Linked DNA regions of Aliamphritea ceti. The protein of the gene in region 1 interacts with the protein of each later gene in a pairwise test. Links are inferred from orthologs where the notes say so. Each region holds a gene or a part of one and is shown on either strand. Other genes may lie near its edges. The genes, in order: typA and rlmKL.

Region 1 (10,978 bases):
TAAGGCTTACCGGCACCTTTGCCGCTACTACCGTTATGGGCAAGTCTAAAAGCAAGGCTTGTGCCAACTTTTAAATAACCTATTTATCATCACTAAAAAAACTTCTGAAAGGGCTCAAAATACAACCTAAGACACCCACAAAAGCATTACCAGTCCCAATAAGCACCTGACTTTGCGCAACTTTTTTACAGCCTTTACTCGGCACATCTATATAAAGTCAAATGCTATAAGACAGTGCGGCGAAGCAACATACTGGCACTTGCTACGACAACAGCTAAACTTTTTCGCACCAAAATAGAGCATAAAAACCAATATCGCCCCATAATAGGGCACCGAATAGACGCGGTATCCATATCAAATATTTTCGCCGCACAATATTACTGCAGTTTTACAGCCGGACCCTATATTTCTTACTGCTAAATCAGCGATTTAATATGGCATTTTGGTGATTTTTTCAAAACATGCATAAGAAACACACAGCTTTACCCACATTCATGTATAATGCGCGCCTAATTTATTTTGTCTGCACAGGTTCTCAGACGTGATTGAAAAACTAAGAAACATCGCAATCATTGCGCACGTTGACCATGGTAAAACCACCCTGGTCGACAAAATGCTCTCGCAGTCCGGCACTTTGGGTCGTCGTGATGAAGGCACTGAGCGTATCATGGACTCCAATGATCAGGAGAAAGAGCGTGGTATTACCATTCTGGCGAAGAACACCGCCATTGAATGGAATGATTACCACATCAACATCGTAGATACACCGGGCCACGCTGATTTTGGTGGTGAAGTTGAACGTGTACTTTCTATGGTTGATTGCGTATGTCTGCTGGTTGATGCGGTTGATGGTCCAATGCCACAAACCCGCTTCGTAACCCAGAAAGCTTTCGATCAGGGTCTGCGCCCTATCGTAGTTGTTAACAAGGTTGACCGTCCCGGCTCACGCCCTGATTGGGTAATCGATCAGGTATTTGATCTGTTCGACAGCCTGGGTGCCACCGATGAGCAACTGGACTTCCCTGTTATCTATGCATCTGCGCTGAACGGCATTGCCGGTACTGAGCCGGACGCTCTGTCTGAAGACATGACGCCACTGTTCGAAGCGATTGTAGAACATGTTGAGCCACCTAAAGTTGATACTGACGGTCCTTTCCAGATGCAGATTTCTGCACTGGACTACAACAGCTACGTAGGTGTTATCGGTGTAGGCCGTGTAACCCGCGGTACAGTTAAAGTTAACCAGCCAGTTAAAGTGATCGATACCGAAGGTAAGATCCGTGGCGGTAAAGTTCAGAAGATCATGGGTTACCTTGGTCTGGAACGGGTTGAAGTTGAAACTGCACGTGCTGGCGACATCATCTGTGTAACAGGCATCGAAGTACTGAACATCTCTGACACCTTGTGTGATCCTGCACAGGTTGAGGCACTGCCTGCACTATCTGTTGATGAACCTACTGTATCTATGACCTTCCAGGTGAACGATTCACCTTTCGCAGGTCAGGACGGTAAGTACGTTACAAGCCGTAACATCAAAGATCGTCTGGAACGCGAACTGATTCATAACGTAGCTTTACGTGTTGAGCCAGGCGACTCTCCTGAGAAATTCAAAGTCTCTGGCCGTGGTGAATTACACCTGTCAGTACTGATCGAATCTATGCGTCGTGAAGGTTACGAGCTGGGTGTTTCCCGTCCGGAAGTTATCCAGAAAGAAATCGATGGCCAGGTTCAGGAGCCTTTCGAAGTTGTTATGATCGATGTTGAAGATCAGCATCAGGGCAGCATCATCGAAGAGCTAGGCAAACGTAAAGCTGACATGACTAATATGGAAGTTGACGGTAAGGGTCGTGTACGTCTGACCTTTATGATGCCTTCCCGTGGCCTGATCGGTTTCCGCTCAATGTTCATGACAATGACATCCGGTAGCGGCATCATGACTTCTGTCTTCGACCACTACGGTCCGGTAAAAGACGGTGAAGTTGTTAGCCGTAACAACGGTGTTCTGGTTTCCATGGTATCCGGTAAAGTTCTGGCTTACTCATTGTGGAACCTGCAGAGCCGTGGTCGCTTATGTGTTGTGCCTAACATCGACGTTTACGAAGGTATGTTGCTGGGTATTCACAGCCGTAACAACGACCTGGCCGTTAACCCGATTAAAGGTAAGCAGCTGACCAACGTACGTGCTTCCGGTACTGATGAAAACATCCAGCTTACACCACCTATCCACTTCACACTGGAACAGGCACTGGACTTCATCGAAGACGACGAGCTGGTTGAAGTAACACCTAACTTCATCCGTCTGCGTAAGAAAATGCTGACTGAAAACGAGCGTAAGCGGGCATCCCGCGGCGCGAAGTAATTCAGCCACACCTCTGTAAGCCGGTTTTTAGCCTCTAAAAACCGCTTCCGGCCCGGACAGCACTCGCTGTCCGGGCTATACTCCTCCTTGCATTTATTCAATTTCTTTTAAGCCGCATCAGCACTTAAATCGATAAGCAAGGTAGCCCAATGCATACACTTTATCCGGACATAAATCCCTATAAATTACACACGCTGGACGTCGATACACAACACAGCTTGTACGTCGAAGAAAGCGGTAATCCGCAGGGTATACCGGTATTGTTTGTACATGGTGGCCCCGGCGGCGGAACCAGCCCCCAGCACAGATGCTTTTTCGACCCTGAACGTTACCGCATTGTGTTATTTGACCAGCGTGGTTGTGGCCGCTCGACCCCACATGCGGAACTGAATAACAACACCACAGATCATCTCATCGAAGATATCGAGCAGATTCGCGAACACTTAAATATTGATCAGTTTTTACTATTCGGCGGCTCGTGGGGCGCCACACTTAGCCTGCTTTACGCGCAGCGTTATCCTGAGCGAGTTTGCGGACTGATCCTGCGTGGCGTATTTCTTTGCCGCCGGGAAGACATTCAATGGCTATATCAACAGGGAGCCAGCGCAGTATTCCCTGATTACTGGCAAGAATACATACGCGAGATACCTGAATCGGAGCACGCTGACCTGCTAACCGCCTATTACCAGCGGCTTACGTCAGATAATGAAATTGCCCGCATGTCTGCAGCCAAAGCGTTGTCCGTATGGGAAGGTCGCTGCTCAACACTCGACCCTAAACCGAACGTTATTGATCACTATTCTGATCCTTACATAGCTTTAGCTATGGCAAGGCTTGAAGCACATTACTTCGTTAACGAAGGCTTTATCAGCAGCAACCAGATCATTGAACAGGCTGAGCGTATCACTGAGATTCCAACAGTCATCGTGCATGGCCGCTACGACATGGTCTGTCCACTGCAACAAGCTTATGCACTTTATCAGGCACTACCGCAGGCAGAACTTCATATTGTACGGGATGCCGGACACAGCCTGATGGAACCGGGTAACATTGATAATCTTATTAAAGCCACTAAAGCATTTTCCCTGTCACTGGCCTGACGTATAACCCATAACATGTCAGTACATCTTTGCTTGTCGCAGTTATGATCTGCCAGCTCACACCTGACCGATCATATCTGCCAGCATTGAACACTTACTTCGCGACCTTATCTTTAAAGCTACATAGAGAAAGTACTCCCTCACCATTCCCTTCACATTTGTAAATGACAAAAAAAATCCTGTTTACAATGTTTTACAGGGCATTCACCACTGCTCCAAAGAAAGACTTTAGTATTTATCTGTGGCCGACCGTCAAGTTTAAAACTGCACAGTTCCTGACGATCCGCCACAGATTGAAATATAAGCTGGAGCATAATATGAATAATAAAATTGCTAAGCCTGGCCTCATTATGGCACTACTGCCAATAGTGTTGACCCTGGCTATTTTAGGCATTCAACTTTTCTACTTTGGGGACTTCACCCCTCACATCCCCTTAGCTATTGGCCTGGCAATTACAGCCCTTATTGGCTGGTGCCGTGGTTACCGTTGGGATGATATCGAAGACGGCGCACTGCACGTTGTTCGCGTTGGCCTACCATCTATTGCCATTCTGATGACTGTTGGCATGATCGTTGGTATTTGGATTGCCAGCGGCACAGTCCCCCTATTGATTTACTACGGCCTGAAAATACTCAGCCCTGAAATATTCCTTGCTGCCAGCATGCTACTTTGCGCTGTGGTTTCGGTTTCTCTGGGTACTTCATGGGGAACAACAGGTACTGTCGGCCTGGCGCTGATGGGTATAGGTGCTGGTTTTGATATACCAATGTACTGGACGGCTGGCGCTGTTGTTTCCGGTGCATTTTTTGGCGACAAGATCTCACCATTATCAGATACAACCAATCTGGCACCGGCGGTTACCGGGGTAAACCTGTTCGATCATATTCGTAACATGATGCCGACAACCGTTCCGGCTATGCTGATTGCGTTTGCCATCTATGCAACTGTTGGCTACACCCTGATCGGCTCTCAGCAGGTCGACTTCTCTAAAATTCAGAGCATCACTGGCGGCATTGAAGATAACTTCAACCTGTCGCTGCTACTGTTACTACCGCCACTGGTAGTTATTGGTTTGGCACTGAAAAAAATGCCAGCATTACCCTCATTATTTGCAGGTGTGTTACTGGGCGCAGCTCTGGCGGTAACCGTTCAGGGCATATCCCTGCAAGATATCTTCAACTTCATGCATTCAGGCTACAAAATCGATACTGGTATAGCTGAAATTGACGGCCTGCTTAACCGTGGCGGCATTACATCCATGACCTGGGTAATCACACTGGTACTGATTGCACTCAGCTTCGGCGGTGCACTGGAACGCACCCGCTGCCTGGAAACACTGATAGACGCTGTGGTAAGCCGTACTCAGAGCTTCTTCGGTCTGCAAGCCTCTGCGACGGGTTCTGCTGTTGCTACCAACCTTGTTGCGGGTGATCCATACCTGTCGATTGCTTTACCTGGTCGCATGTTTGCGCCAGCATACACTAAAGCAGGTTATTCAAAACTGAACCTTTCACGCGCAGTAGAAGAAGGTGGCACCCTGATATCACCGTTAGTCCCCTGGAATGCAGGTGGTGCATTTGTCATTACCGCTTTAGGTCTGGGTATTGGTGACGGCAACTTTGAGAATCTGTTGTACATCCCACTGGCGTTTGCTTGCTGGCTGTCGCCTCTGTTCGGATTGTTTTATGCAGCAACAGGACGTTTCTCGCCAAAAGCATCAGAACAGGAAATTGCTCAGGCTAATGCAGAAGAACATGATGCACTAAGCCTCCAAGAAGCTAAAACGGCAAGCTAAGTCAGCAACATCCTAACCGTCTTACTTATACACAGCTTTGTATAAGTTATTAGCCAACGCCGTCTTTCTGACGGCGTTTCTTTATATCGCCTAAAACTGAAACTAAGACAGACAACAACTCCATAATATTTTCCTTCCGGCCTGACCAATTGCTGGCCAGACTATCTCAAAGTGAATACCATGCGCCCTTGCTTCTATATCTCTGTCTATTTGTAACAACTTTTGTTTCATCACGTTTAAGGCGCATCATGAAAGCACTGATCCAACGGGTTAAATCTGCAGCAGTAGATATTCACGGCGAACGTCGTAGTGAAATTGGTACAGGTATTCTGGTGTTACTCGGCGTGGAAAGAACCGATACGACTGCTGATGCCGATAAGCTACTGAAGAAAGTACTGGGCTACCGGATATTCTCCGACAGCGACGGCAAGATGAACCTTAATGTACAACAGGCTGAAGGTGGCCTGCTGGTTGTTTCTCAGTTCACGCTAGTCGCCGATACCCGTAAAGGCATGCGACCCGGCTTTTCTTCCGGAGCATCACCGCAACTGGGTGAAGAACTTTACGATTACTTCGTTAAGCAAACCCGTGAACTTCATCATCAGGTAGGCACGGGACAGTTTGGTGCCGACATGCAGGTCAGCCTGGTAAATGATGGCCCGGTTACTTTCATGCTGGAAAGCTAAATGCACTATGGCCGATATGGATAACAGCCCTCATGACTGACTCATACGCACTGGCAGAGCGGATTTTTCTCACAGTATTCCCATTGTTTACTATTGTGCTGTCCGGCTACCTTTACGGCCGTCTGAAAAATCCTGATATGCGGCTGGCTAATCAGCTGAACATGGACATCTTCGTTCCTGCCTTGCTGTTCTTTGTACTCTCCGCAAAATCCTTCGACTTGCCCGCCTTTAAAACCCTGGCATTAGGCGCAGCCATCATCATTATCGGTTCCGGATTATTACTATGGCCTCTGTGCCGGATATTTAAGATCGCACCGAAAACCTTCCTGCCACCAATGATGTTCAGTAACAGCGGTAACCTTGGACTACCGCTGATTTTATTGGCCTTTGGAGAACACGCGCTGCCCGCAGCGGTGGTGTTATTCATTGTCGAAATGACATTGCATTTCACCCTTGGCATTTACATGATGGACCCACGCACCAATCCATTAAAACTGCTGCGTATGCCCATCATCATAGCTACTATTGCAGGGCTGAGCTGGAGCAGTCTGGAACTGACTATGCCTGCAGGCATAGCAACCGCACTAGACATGCTCGGACAGATTTCAATCCCACTATTACTGTTCACTTTAGGCGTACGCCTCATCGACGTTGACTTCAGCGCCTGGCGAATAGGCGTACTGGGTGCCGTACTTTGCCCCGCTGTCGGCATTTTTATTGCCCTGCTGCTACAGCCACTGCTACAACTTGAAAGTGAGCAATATGCCTACCTGCTGCTTTTCGGCGCATTACCCCCTGCGGTACTTAATTACATTGTTGCTGAACAGTTTAATCAGGAGCCCCGCCAAGTTGCTTCAATAGTACTGATCGGCAATATTGGCGCGCTACTTTTCATTCCTGCTACCTTATATTTCGTACTGCGCTAATCACTAAACTGCAGTTGTTATGCGGTTTGCTTTCTCTGTCAAAGCCCGCTGTAATAGCGCCAGTTTATTTTTTGGCGCTGTATATATATGCGCCCGCATAACCGGGTAACTCTCATGACATCTATTACCACAACAGACCTCAGTTTCGACCAGCAACACATCTGGCACCCATACTCTTCTATGATCAATCCGCCTTCTATGTATCCGGTGGTATCTGCAGAAGGCGTACGCATCAAACTGGAAGACGGTCGTGAACTGATTGATGGCATGGCCTCCTGGTGGTCAGTTATTCACGGCTACAACCATCCGGAACTGAATCAGGCAGCTCATGAGCAAATCGATAAAATGTCTCATGTTATGTTTGGCGGTATTACCCATCAGCCAGCGATTGAGCTGGCAAAACAGCTGGTAGAAATGACACCGGCTAATCTGGACAAGGTTTTCCTTGCTGATTCAGGTTCTGTCGCCGTTGAAGTCGCCATTAAAATGGCGATTCAGTACTGGCACGCACGCCGCGCAAATGAAGGCAAAACCAATACCAAGCACAAATTACTGACTATTCGTAATGGCTATCACGGCGATACTTTTGGTGCGATGTCGGTGTGTGACCCGATTAACGGTATGCACGAAATTTTTACTGAAGTACTGCCCAAGCACTTCTTTGCCCCGGCACCACAGACAGGCTTTGATCAGCAATGGGATGAAGCTGACTGCTCTGAACTTAAACGCCTTTTTGCTGAGCATCATCAGGAAATCGCGGCACTAATACTAGAACCCATAGTGCAAGGCGCTGGCGGCATGCGCTTCTATTCACCGGAGTATCTGAAAACTGCCAGACAACTGTGTGATGAATACGACGTACTGCTGATTGCCGACGAAATCGCCACAGGCTTTGCCCGTAGTGGCGCCCTCTTTGCCTGCGATCATGCCGGTATATCACCGGATATTATGTGTCTGGGTAAAGCGATTACCGGAGGTTACATGACTCTGGCTGCGACGCTGACATCCAGCCATATTGGGGAAACTATTTCTTCAGGTGGCGCGGGTTGCTTTATGCACGGCCCAACCTTTATGGGCAACCCTCTGGCATGTGCCGTGGCCAACACCAGCCTGAAATTACTCCGTGAATCCGACTGGAAAGCGAATACCCAGCGTATACAGCAGCAGCTTGAAGCAGGTCTTTCACCATGCCGCGAACTTAATTCAGTTGCACAAGTGCGCTGCCTCGGCGCTATAGGCGTTGTTGAAATGAAACAGCCGGTGGATGCCCGTCGTATTCAGCAGGCATTTGTAGACGCTGGCGTTTGGGTAAGACCATTTGGTAAGCTGGTATATGTGATGCCACCCTATATTATGAGCAATGAGGACCTGGCAATTCTCACCGGTGCTATGCATCAGGTGCTGGTGAAGATGGAAAACAGTTAATTTAAAATCATAACGCCAGGGAACACTATTCTGCACGGAGTTAGCTTATGGCCCGTATAAAAATAGACATGCCCGATAACTACAGCTTCAGCACTGATATGCCAGTACGTATCAGTGACATAAACTACGGCGGACATTTAGGTAATGACGCCGTTTTATCTATGATTCACGAAGCCAGAGTGCGTTACCTAGCCAGCTTTAACTACACCGAAATGGATGTCGAAGGTTTAGGCATCATCATGACTGACTCAGCCATTGTGTATAAAGCCGAAAGCTTTCATGGCGAGCAAATACAAATCGATATTGCAGTCGGAGATTTTAACAAATACGGCTGTGATATTTTTTATCTGTTAACCAACAAACAAACCGCTGTTGAGATTGCTCATGCTAAAACAGGGATTGTTTTCTTCGACTATGAAACCCGCAAAGTAACGGCCACACCGCAATCCTTCCAGGATAACATCCGCAAAGATACTTAATGAATTCATTCGGCCGGAGCTACCGCTGCCGGCCTCTCTTTTTTACTCCCGCATAACAACTGCTTATTTCTATCCACAGGAATATTTCAGGCATTTTTAAACAGCGCTTTTAAAACTGCACCTTTACCGACAAAAATTTTTTTTACTGCGACATAAGCTTTATTAATAATAATTATCATTTGCAAATCACTGTCAGTTTCTGTAAAAGTAGCGCCATTTCTATGCTCAGCCGTTTCATGCGGCAATAATAATTCCTAAAGGAACCATAATGGCCAAAAAGAAGATCGCCACCTATAAAGGCTCAGCCGGTGGCTGGGGGGCGCTCGCCAGTACATCCAGGCATTTGCTGAAAAGCGAAAACCCGGTTAAAAATATCCGCAGCCTGATGCGTACTAACCAACACAAAGGTTTTGATTGCCCGGGTTGCGCCTGGGGTGATCAGAAATCTGGCCACAAAGTAAGCTTCTGTGAAAACGGCGCCAAAGCTGTTAACTGGGAAGCCACTGCTAAAAAAGTCGGGGCTGACTTTTTTGCAAAAAACACCGTGAGCTATCTGGATACTCAGACTGACTATTTTCTGGAATACCAGGGTCGCCTGACCGAACCACTTCGCTATAACAGTGAAACGGATCACTATGAGCCAATTAACTGGGACTCAGCCTTTCAGCTGATCGCACGCCACCTGAATGCTCTGGAATCTCCTGATCATGCCGAGTTTTATACCTCGGGCCGCGCCAGTAACGAAGCTGCATTCCTGTATCAGCTATTTGTCCGTAGCTACGGTACCAATAACTTCCCTGACTGCTCCAATATGTGCCACGAGGCCAGTGGTGTTGCACTCAAGGAAACCATTGGCGTAGGTAAAGGCACAGTCACAATGGATGACTTTGCTCAGGCTGATGCAATCTTCGTATTCGGTCAGAACCCTGGCACCAACCACCCGCGTATGCTGGATACTCTGCGACAGGCTTCCAAGCGTGGCGCAACTATTGTCAGCTTCAATAACCTGCGCGAACGCGGTCTGGAACGTTTTACCAATCCGCAAAAACCTATGGAAATGCTGACCAACGGTTACACCGAAATCAGTAAGCATTACTACACGCCAAAACTTGGCGGTGATATGGCTCTGGTACGCGGTATTATCAAAGCATTGCTGGAACTGGATCAGGAACGTCTGTCGATGGGCAAAAATAGCCTCCTCGATCACAACTTCCTGGCTCAGCATGCTGAAGGTGTCGACACCTACCTTGAACTGGTTAAAGCCTCTGACTGGACGGTACTTGAAGAACAGTCCGGTATTAGCCGCGAAGACATGTTCAAAGTTGCCGGTATCTACGCCCGTTCCGAACGGGTTATTTGCAGTTGGGCAATGGGTCTGACCCAGCACAAACACTCAGTAGCAATTCTGCAGGAGATCGTCAACTTGCTGCTGTTACGCGGCAATATTGGCAAACCCGGTGCAGGCGCCTGTCCGGTGCGTGGCCACAGTAATGTTCAGGGCGACCGCACCGTCGGCATCGATGAAAAAGCACCTAAGCCTCTGATCGATAAAATGGAAGCGGTATTCAAAACACCGATGCCACGGGAACGGGGCCACAATGCGATTCAGGCCGTGCAAGCTATGCTGAAAGGCGAAAGTAAGGTATTTATCGGCATGGGCGGTAACTTTGCGGCGGCCATGTCTGATACCGACGCTACCCGCCAGGCATTGCGTAACTGTAGCCTGACAGTCAACGTCAGTACTAAACTGAACCGCTGCCACCTGACACCTGGTCAGGACTCACTGATCCTGCCTTGTCTGGGCCGTACCGAGGTTGATGAAACCGTTACTGGAGAGCAACGTATCACCGTTGAAGATTCAATGTGTATGGTGCACAGCTCCGGTGGTGTATTACCGCCAGCCAGCGATCAGTTAAAATCTGAAGTTAATATTATCGCCAATATTGCCCAGAAGACACTGGGTAATCATCCGGTTGACTGGTTGCACCTGGCTGAAGATAACAACCGCATCCGTTCGCTGATCGAAGCCTGTGTTCCGGGTTTCCACGACTTCAATGAACGCCTGGAACAACCAGGTGGTTTCTATCTTGGAAATACTGCGGCACAACGCATCTGGATGACTGAGAATCGTCGTGCAAATGTAATGAGCAACCCATTACCGGAACAGCTCATTGCTGATCAGATTCAGCAGCAAACGGCACCGGAAG
Region 2 (7,046 bases), 980 kb from region 1 along the record:
CAGTGTTAAATGCGGAACTCTTATCTTCAAGGTGAAGATTTGAGATTTTCGCACGCACTTCTTTAAGCAGCTCCAGACCTTTTTCCATACTCTCGCCTTCACGGAATACACCGAAGTACAATTGCATAGTCTTTTGCAGCTCAGCACGAACTTCAGAAACACTCTCACCACCGGTTGAGTTATTCAAACGATTCAGACGCGCCATTGCACGCTCCAGGTCAGCATCACTTGCAGACGCAACTTCGTAACCTTCACGCATTTGCTTCTCAATCTGGATGCCCGCAGCGCGGCCAAACACCACCAGATCAAGTAATGAGTTACCGCCCAGACGGTTAGCACCGTGTACGGATACACAGGCAACTTCACCACAAGCAAACAAACCATCAATGACCACATCATTGCCATCTGCATCAGCACCGATAGCCTGACCACCGATGTTAGTTGTTACACCACCCATCATATAATGACAGGTAGGAACAACAGGAATTGGCTCTTTGATTGGATCAGCGTGAGCAAATGTACGTGACAGCTCAAGGATACCCGGCAACTTAGCATTCAGAGTATCAGCACCAAGATGATCCAGCTTCAGGAATACATGGTCGGCATCTTCACCACAACCACGTCCCGCCAGAATCTCCAGCACCATCGAGCGGGCCACAACATCACGGCCTGCCAGATCTTTAGCGTTAGGCGCATAACGCTCCATGAAACGCTCGCCATCCTTATTCACCAGATAGCCGCCCTCACCGCGGCAACCTTCTGTCACCAACACACCCGCACCGGCAATACCGGTTGGGTGGAACTGCCACATTTCCATATCCTGCGCAGGCACGCCTGCTCGCAGACTCATACCCATACCGTCACCGGTATTAATCAGGGCATTAGTTGTAGACTGGAAAATCCGACCAGCACCACCGGTCGCAAGAACAGTCGCCTTAGCCTTGATATACACGGTTTCACCGGTTTCGATACAAATTGCGATAACACCAACAACCGCATCATCCGCATTCTTAACCAGATCGACTGCAAACCATTCATTAAGAAAAGTAGTACCGGCTTTAATATTGCCCTGGTACAAAGCATGCAGTAACGCGTGACCGGTACGGTCAGCTGCCGCACAGGTACGGGCTGCCTGCCCGCCTTCACCAAAGTTTTTAGACTGACCACCAAAAGGACGCTGATAAATACGACCTTCTTCAGTACGGGAGAATGGCAGACCCATATGGTCAAGCTCAAATACCGCCTGCGGGCCAACAGAACACATATATTCGATAGCGTCCTGGTCACCGATATAATCGGAACCTTTAACGGTATCGTACATGTGCCAGCGCCAATCATCGTTCGGATCATCACTGGCAATCGCACAGGTAATACCACCCTGAGCAGATACCGTGTGCGAACGGGTTGGGAATACTTTTGTGATACACGCAGTATTCAGGCCCGACTGGGCCAGTTGTAGCGCGGCACGCATACCAGCACCGCCACCACCAATTACAATCCCGTCAAATGTCAGGGTACGTAACTTGCTGCTCATCTTATGCTCCCCACAGGATTTGAACACCCCAAACGACGTAGATAAAGGTCAGCAGACCACACGCAGATTGGAACAGAAAACGGATGCCAGTTGGCTTGATATAATCAGTAGAGATTGACCACATACCTATCCAGGCGTGTGCCGCCAGAGACAGGATAGTCAGCAGCGTAAAGATACGCATTGCTGTGCCCTCAAACAGGCCACTCCACTGGTTGTAATCCAGATCCGGATTCATTAACAGATAGCCGATCATAAAGATCGTATAAGCAAGCAGTACGACAGCTGTTACACGCTGGATCATCCAGTCATATAAACCGCTGCGACCAAAACTTGTAATTGAAGTTACCATATCCATACTCCTGCCAGCAGAATTGCGATAGCCGCAATAATCAAAGTCGCTTTAGCGGCTTTCTGTCCAGACTCCAACTCTTCACAGTGACCAAAATCCATAATCAGATGTTTGATACCGGCAAAGAAGTGATACAGCAATGCTGAAACCAATCCCCAGGCAATAAACTTCGCAAAGAAGCTCTCTGTCAGCATCTGCGCGGCAGCATTAAAACCCTGCTCAGACTCAAGAGACATCCCTAACGCATACAGCATAAAAAAGGCACCAAAGAATAGTGCCAGACCTGTTGCACGATGCAGAATGGATGTAATCGCCGGTAAAGGCTGTTTGATAGTTCGTAGATCTAAGTTTACGGGTCTTTTCTTGTTCACGGCTCTTGTTCACACTTTATTGGTTAGCCCGATCGCAGGGCTAAGTTATAAAAGGGTAGTGTTCAAAGACAAAGTAAGTACCTCGGTCCAACGCCTACAACCCTTTAAATACGGGCCTATAAGCTGGTGCGAGAGTATACCAGCTCGCACTAATATTACAATTAAGCAACGGCCCTCTAAGCCCTTTGTCTAGGTTGTTACAGCCAAGTTACAAGGCCAAAAAACCATCAAAAAAGGGACCAAAAGCGCCCAATAAGTTTTCCTCCATGCGACAAACAATGTCGCATACACCACCTTAAAACCCGCGCCATTTGTGGGCTCAGGGAAATTTGATCAGCCTGCATAATAGTGTCAACATTCCACCTTCACCACTCGGGATGAGTAGTAAGAATTTTTTTAAAAAAAACCAACATTCCACATCACCGATACCACCAGACAGTGAATCATACAAAAGTCGCTATCTGCGGTATAAACTTCTAAAAAACCTCTTTACAAAAAACCATTAACCCAATGAAAAACAAGCAATTTACTTGACTAAAGCACAACCCACCACATCATGCTGCACCGCAACACAGAAATCCGAATATAAATTGACAATTTCGTGTAAGTCTCTATATTGTCTGGGTCCTATTACGAGCAGAGACTCAGACGAAACCCTGAAAAAAGCTTGGCAACCGCCATCGATTGTTATCAATCTGGCCGTTGGACCAAGAGCGGTTTCCCTAACGTGACTAGTATTACAAGAGCCTCTGAGAAACCCGACCGTCTCCTTATATACAGGCAGCACAGGTCCCGAGGTACCCTCAAAGGCTCTTGAGTCATTCAGATAACCAGAAATGATAGGAGCCTCTAATGGCTGACAAGAAAGCACGCTTAACGGTCGATGGTCTCGAGGAAGTCATCGAACTTCCGGTTTATACCGGCACCACAGGTCCTGATGTGGTTGACGTACGCGCTCTGACTAGCAAAGGCCTGTTCACTTATGACCCTGGCTTCGTATCTACGGCAGCCTGCGAGTCTAGCATCACTTATATTGATGGCACTAAAGGCGTACTGCTGCACGGCGGCTACCCTATTGAACAATTGGCAGAAAATTCCGATTACCTGGAAGTATGTTTCTTACTTTTAAATGGCGAACTTCCAACGCCGGAACAAAAAGAAGTATTCGTTAAGACTGTTAAGAACCACACAATGGTTCACGAACAGATGACGCACTTCTTTAACGGCTTCCGCCGTGACGCACACCCGATGGCTATCATGGTCGCGGTTGTTGGCGCACTGTCCGCGTTTTACCACGACTCTCTGGACATCGATGACGCTCACCACCGCGAAGTGTGTGCATTCCGTCTGATCGCTAAGATGCCAACCATTGCAGCTATGTGTTACAAGTACAGCATTGGCCAGCCATTCCAGTATCCACGCAATGAGCTTGATTACGCTGACAACTTCCTGCAGATGATGTTCGGTAACCCATGCCAGGACTATGTAACTAATCCTGTACTGGCTAAAGCCATGGACCGCATCTTCCTGCTGCATGCAGACCACGAGCAGAACGCTTCAACATCTACTGTACGTCTGGCTGGTTCTTCCGGCGCTAACCCGTTTGCATGTATCGCATCTGGCATTGCGGCTCTATGGGGCCCTGCACACGGCGGCGCAAACGAAGCAGTACTGACTATGCTTCAGGAAATTGGCGATGAATCAAATATCGACGAATTCATCAAGCGCGCTAAAGACCCGGAAGACTCATTCCGCCTGATGGGCTTTGGTCACCGTGTTTACCGTAACTTTGACCCACGCGCCAAAGTAATGAAGCAAACCTGTGACGAAGTACTGGCTGAACTGGGTATCGAAAACGATCCTCTGCTGAAGATTGCTAAGCGCCTGGAACAAATCGCCCTGGAAGATGACTACTTCATCCAGCGTAAACTGTATCCAAACGTAGACTTCTATTCAGGCATCATCCTGAAAGCAATCGGTATCCCAACCAACATGTTCACTGTGATTTTCGCCCTGTCACGGACAATTGGCTGGATCTCTCACTGGAGTGAATTCCACAGCAGCCCGAACAAAATCGGCCGCCCACGCCAGCTGTATACTGGTCCAACCAAGCGTGATTACGAGAAAAAGTAATCCTACCGGTTAGATTACACAAAAAAGGCCATCAGATGATGGCCTTTTTTTATAACTAGCTTTTACTCAGGAGACTCGCATTAGCGCTGCTTCAAACCGCTATACCTTACTCAGGTTTAACAAACTCAAAACAGCTGTGTATTTTTGCGTTGCGCTTAAAATCAAGATCGATAGTTGAGCGGGTAATATCTTTGACCTGATAACGTTGCTGCAAAGCCTCATCAAGCTTAAAGCGACGATAGTTATTAGAGAAAATCAGCTTGCCACCAGGACGCAACAACTGCATCGCCTGATCAACCAGCATCACATGATCACGCTGCACATCCAATACATCATGCATACGCTTAGAATTAGAAAATGTTGGCGGATCCATGAAGATCAGATCAAAATGCTGACCTTTCTGCGCCTTCAGCCACTTAATACAATCTTCCTGTAAAAAGTGATGACGGGTTTCTGCAAAGCCATTCAACGCAAAGTTCTTGCGCGCCCAGTTAAGGTATGTCGCCGACATATCGACACTGGTCGTTGAACGCGCACCACCTTTCGCAGCATGCAACGAAGCGGTTGCTGTATAACTGAACAGATTTAATACATCTTTGCCTGCCGACTGCTGCTGTATCTGCAATCGCACCGGACGGTGATCCAGGAACAAGCCCGTATCAAGATAATCTTGCAAATTCACCAGAATCCGACAACCACCTTCCTGAACTTCAAAGAAGTTATCCGTCGCATTCTGTTTTTCGTACTGACTGGTACCCTGCTGACGCTTACGTTGCTTAAGTACAACTTTCTCTGCTGGCATTTCGAGCAAGCCAGGTAACACCTGCATCACCTCATGTACCCGCTCAAACGCCTTCACAGTATCAACACTTTTCGGCGCAGCATATTCCTGCACATGCAGCCAGTCGCCGTAACGGTCAACCGCAACAGCATATTCAGGCAAATCAGCATCATATATCCGGTAACAGGCAATATCTTGCTTACGCGCCCACTTACCCAGCTGTTTTAAATTCTTCTTTACCCTGTTAGCAAACATAACAGCGCCATCGGACAACACAACAGGTTCGGCGTCAGCATTCAATTTTTCCTGAACCAACTGCTGCTTTTCTTCAGCTTCAGCAATTTCTTCTGCGGTTCGCTCACGAATATCAAACATCAGCAACTGACTTTCAAGCGCACCGTTATAAAGCTTGTAACGCTTATCTACCGCCAGCTTCATCATCTTGCAAAGCTCTGGATTACCGGTAAATACCGCAGCACGCCAACCCGCAAAATCAGCCTTAAGCCGCTCTCCCAAATGCTGGTACAGGAAGAACAATGTCGGCTCATCACCTAAACGCTCACCATACGGAGGGTTCGTCAGTAATAATCCCTGTTCCATTTTTGCCGGGCACGACAGCTTTGCCAACTCACGGCGCTCAAAATGCATCACATGATCAACACCTGCACGGCTGGCATTTTCCTGCGCGGTGGCCAGAACTTTGGCATCTGAATCAAAACCTGCCAACTTAATATCGAGTGACGCTAAACCCGCTTCACGACGCGTCTGGGCTTCTTCAAGCAGTTCACGCCATACTGAAGCCTTATGTTGTGGCCAGCGGGTAAATCCATACTCACGACGCTGCAAGCCCGGCGCAATATCTGCAGCCATCATTGCTGCTTCTATCAATAAAGTACCGGAGCCACACATCGGATCAATCAGGCCCTGACCCTGAGAATAAAAATCCTGCCACTGACACCGATACAACAAAGCAGCCGCCAGGTTCTCTTTCATCGGCGCCTTACCCGCCTGTAAGCGATAACCACGCCGATGCAGACTGTCGCCAGATAAATCCAGACACACTCGCAACTTGCCACGATTCAACCGCACATTAACCCGTAAGTCCGGACGTATACGGTCAACAGATGGACGATTCCCAGTCTGCTCACGAATCTGATCGACGATTGCGTCTTTAACTTTTTGTGCGCCAAAACGACTGTGATTAATGGCCTGAGACTGACCAGAAAAATCTACAGTCAAAGTACCGCTGGCACGAAGATGATCCAGCCAACCCACGGCACTTACCGCCTGATAGAGGTCATCAGCGGTCTCAACAGCATCTGCATCATGCAATACCAGCAAAACCCGGTTAGCAACCCGCGACCATAAACACACCCGATACGCTTCAACCAGTTCACCGGCAAAACTCACACCCGCTAAGGTCTGACGACAATCAGAAACGCCGAGCGATTCCAGCTCAGTAAATAAAACAGGCTCCAGGCCTTTGGGACAGGTAGCAAAAAAGTTCATATCAGACAGGTATTCAAATAGATGGATGCGGGACACAGAAGGTCAGGAAGCGCATGGTAACGCGCCTACAGGTATAACACCAGCCAATTAGCACCCCCAGACCCACTACTCAGACCACCACTTAATGCAAAGCCACTAGCCTAGAATTCTGCAAAATACAAAGTAGAAAAACACAAATGCACTCAAAAATTGCGCCAAATCAGATGAAAATATTTCAAACATTTATTTGAAAAACATCTATTAGAAATAACTATTTGAAAAAGCAGCTTTATTCACCGCTGAAGATTACAAATTTATTAAAACCTTATCGTTAATATGCTTTTTTAATTACACAGTGAAGCTGAATTGAGTATAAATGGGGAAGTGCGA

Evidence for each region.
Region 2: the proteins of typA (region 1) and rlmKL interact in binary tests that used the Escherichia coli proteins (3 or more experiments, as listed by UniProt). The link is inferred for Aliamphritea ceti from one-to-one orthologs.

Annotation. Positions count from the first base shown.
Region 1 is NZ_AP025282.1:4,129,790-4,140,767, forward strand. The notes cover bases 1-2,950. They hold typA (translational GTPase TypA), read left to right. Parts: upstream 1-541; coding sequence 542-2,359; downstream 2,360-2,950. Other genes in these bases: pip (prolyl aminopeptidase), read left to right, coding at 2,509-2,950. Outside these bases: more of pip, read left to right, coding at 2,951-3,459; Na+/H+ antiporter NhaC, read left to right, coding at 3,777-5,255; dtd (D-aminoacyl-tRNA deacylase), read left to right, coding at 5,504-5,941; OCU49_RS18980 (AEC family transporter), read left to right, coding at 5,974-6,867; bioA (adenosylmethionine--8-amino-7-oxononanoate transaminase), read left to right, coding at 6,982-8,292; OCU49_RS18990 (acyl-CoA thioesterase), read left to right, coding at 8,340-8,771; OCU49_RS18995 (hypothetical protein), read right to left, coding at 8,858-9,016; OCU49_RS19000 (FdhF/YdeP family oxidoreductase), read left to right, coding at 9,040-10,978. UniProt on the Escherichia coli protein: A 50S ribosomal subunit assembly protein with GTPase and nucleotide-independent chaperone activity, required for 50S subunit assembly at low temperatures, may also play a role in translation.
Region 2 is NZ_AP025282.1:3,142,918-3,149,963, forward strand. The notes cover bases 4,104-7,046. They hold rlmKL (bifunctional 23S rRNA (guanine(2069)-N(7))-methyltransferase RlmK/23S rRNA (guanine(2445)-N(2))-methyltransferase RlmL), read right to left. Parts: upstream 6,714-7,046; coding sequence 4,494-6,713; downstream 4,104-4,493. Other genes in these bases: gltA (citrate synthase), read left to right, coding at 4,104-4,387. Also shown: sdhA (succinate dehydrogenase flavoprotein subunit), read right to left, coding at 1-1,534; sdhD (succinate dehydrogenase, hydrophobic membrane anchor protein), read right to left, coding at 1,536-1,883; sdhC (succinate dehydrogenase, cytochrome b556 subunit), read right to left, coding at 1,877-2,254; more of gltA, read left to right, coding at 3,107-4,103. UniProt on the Escherichia coli protein: Specifically methylates the guanine in position 2445 (m2G2445) and the guanine in position 2069 (m7G2069) of 23S rRNA. Methylation occurs before assembly of 23S rRNA into 50S subunits.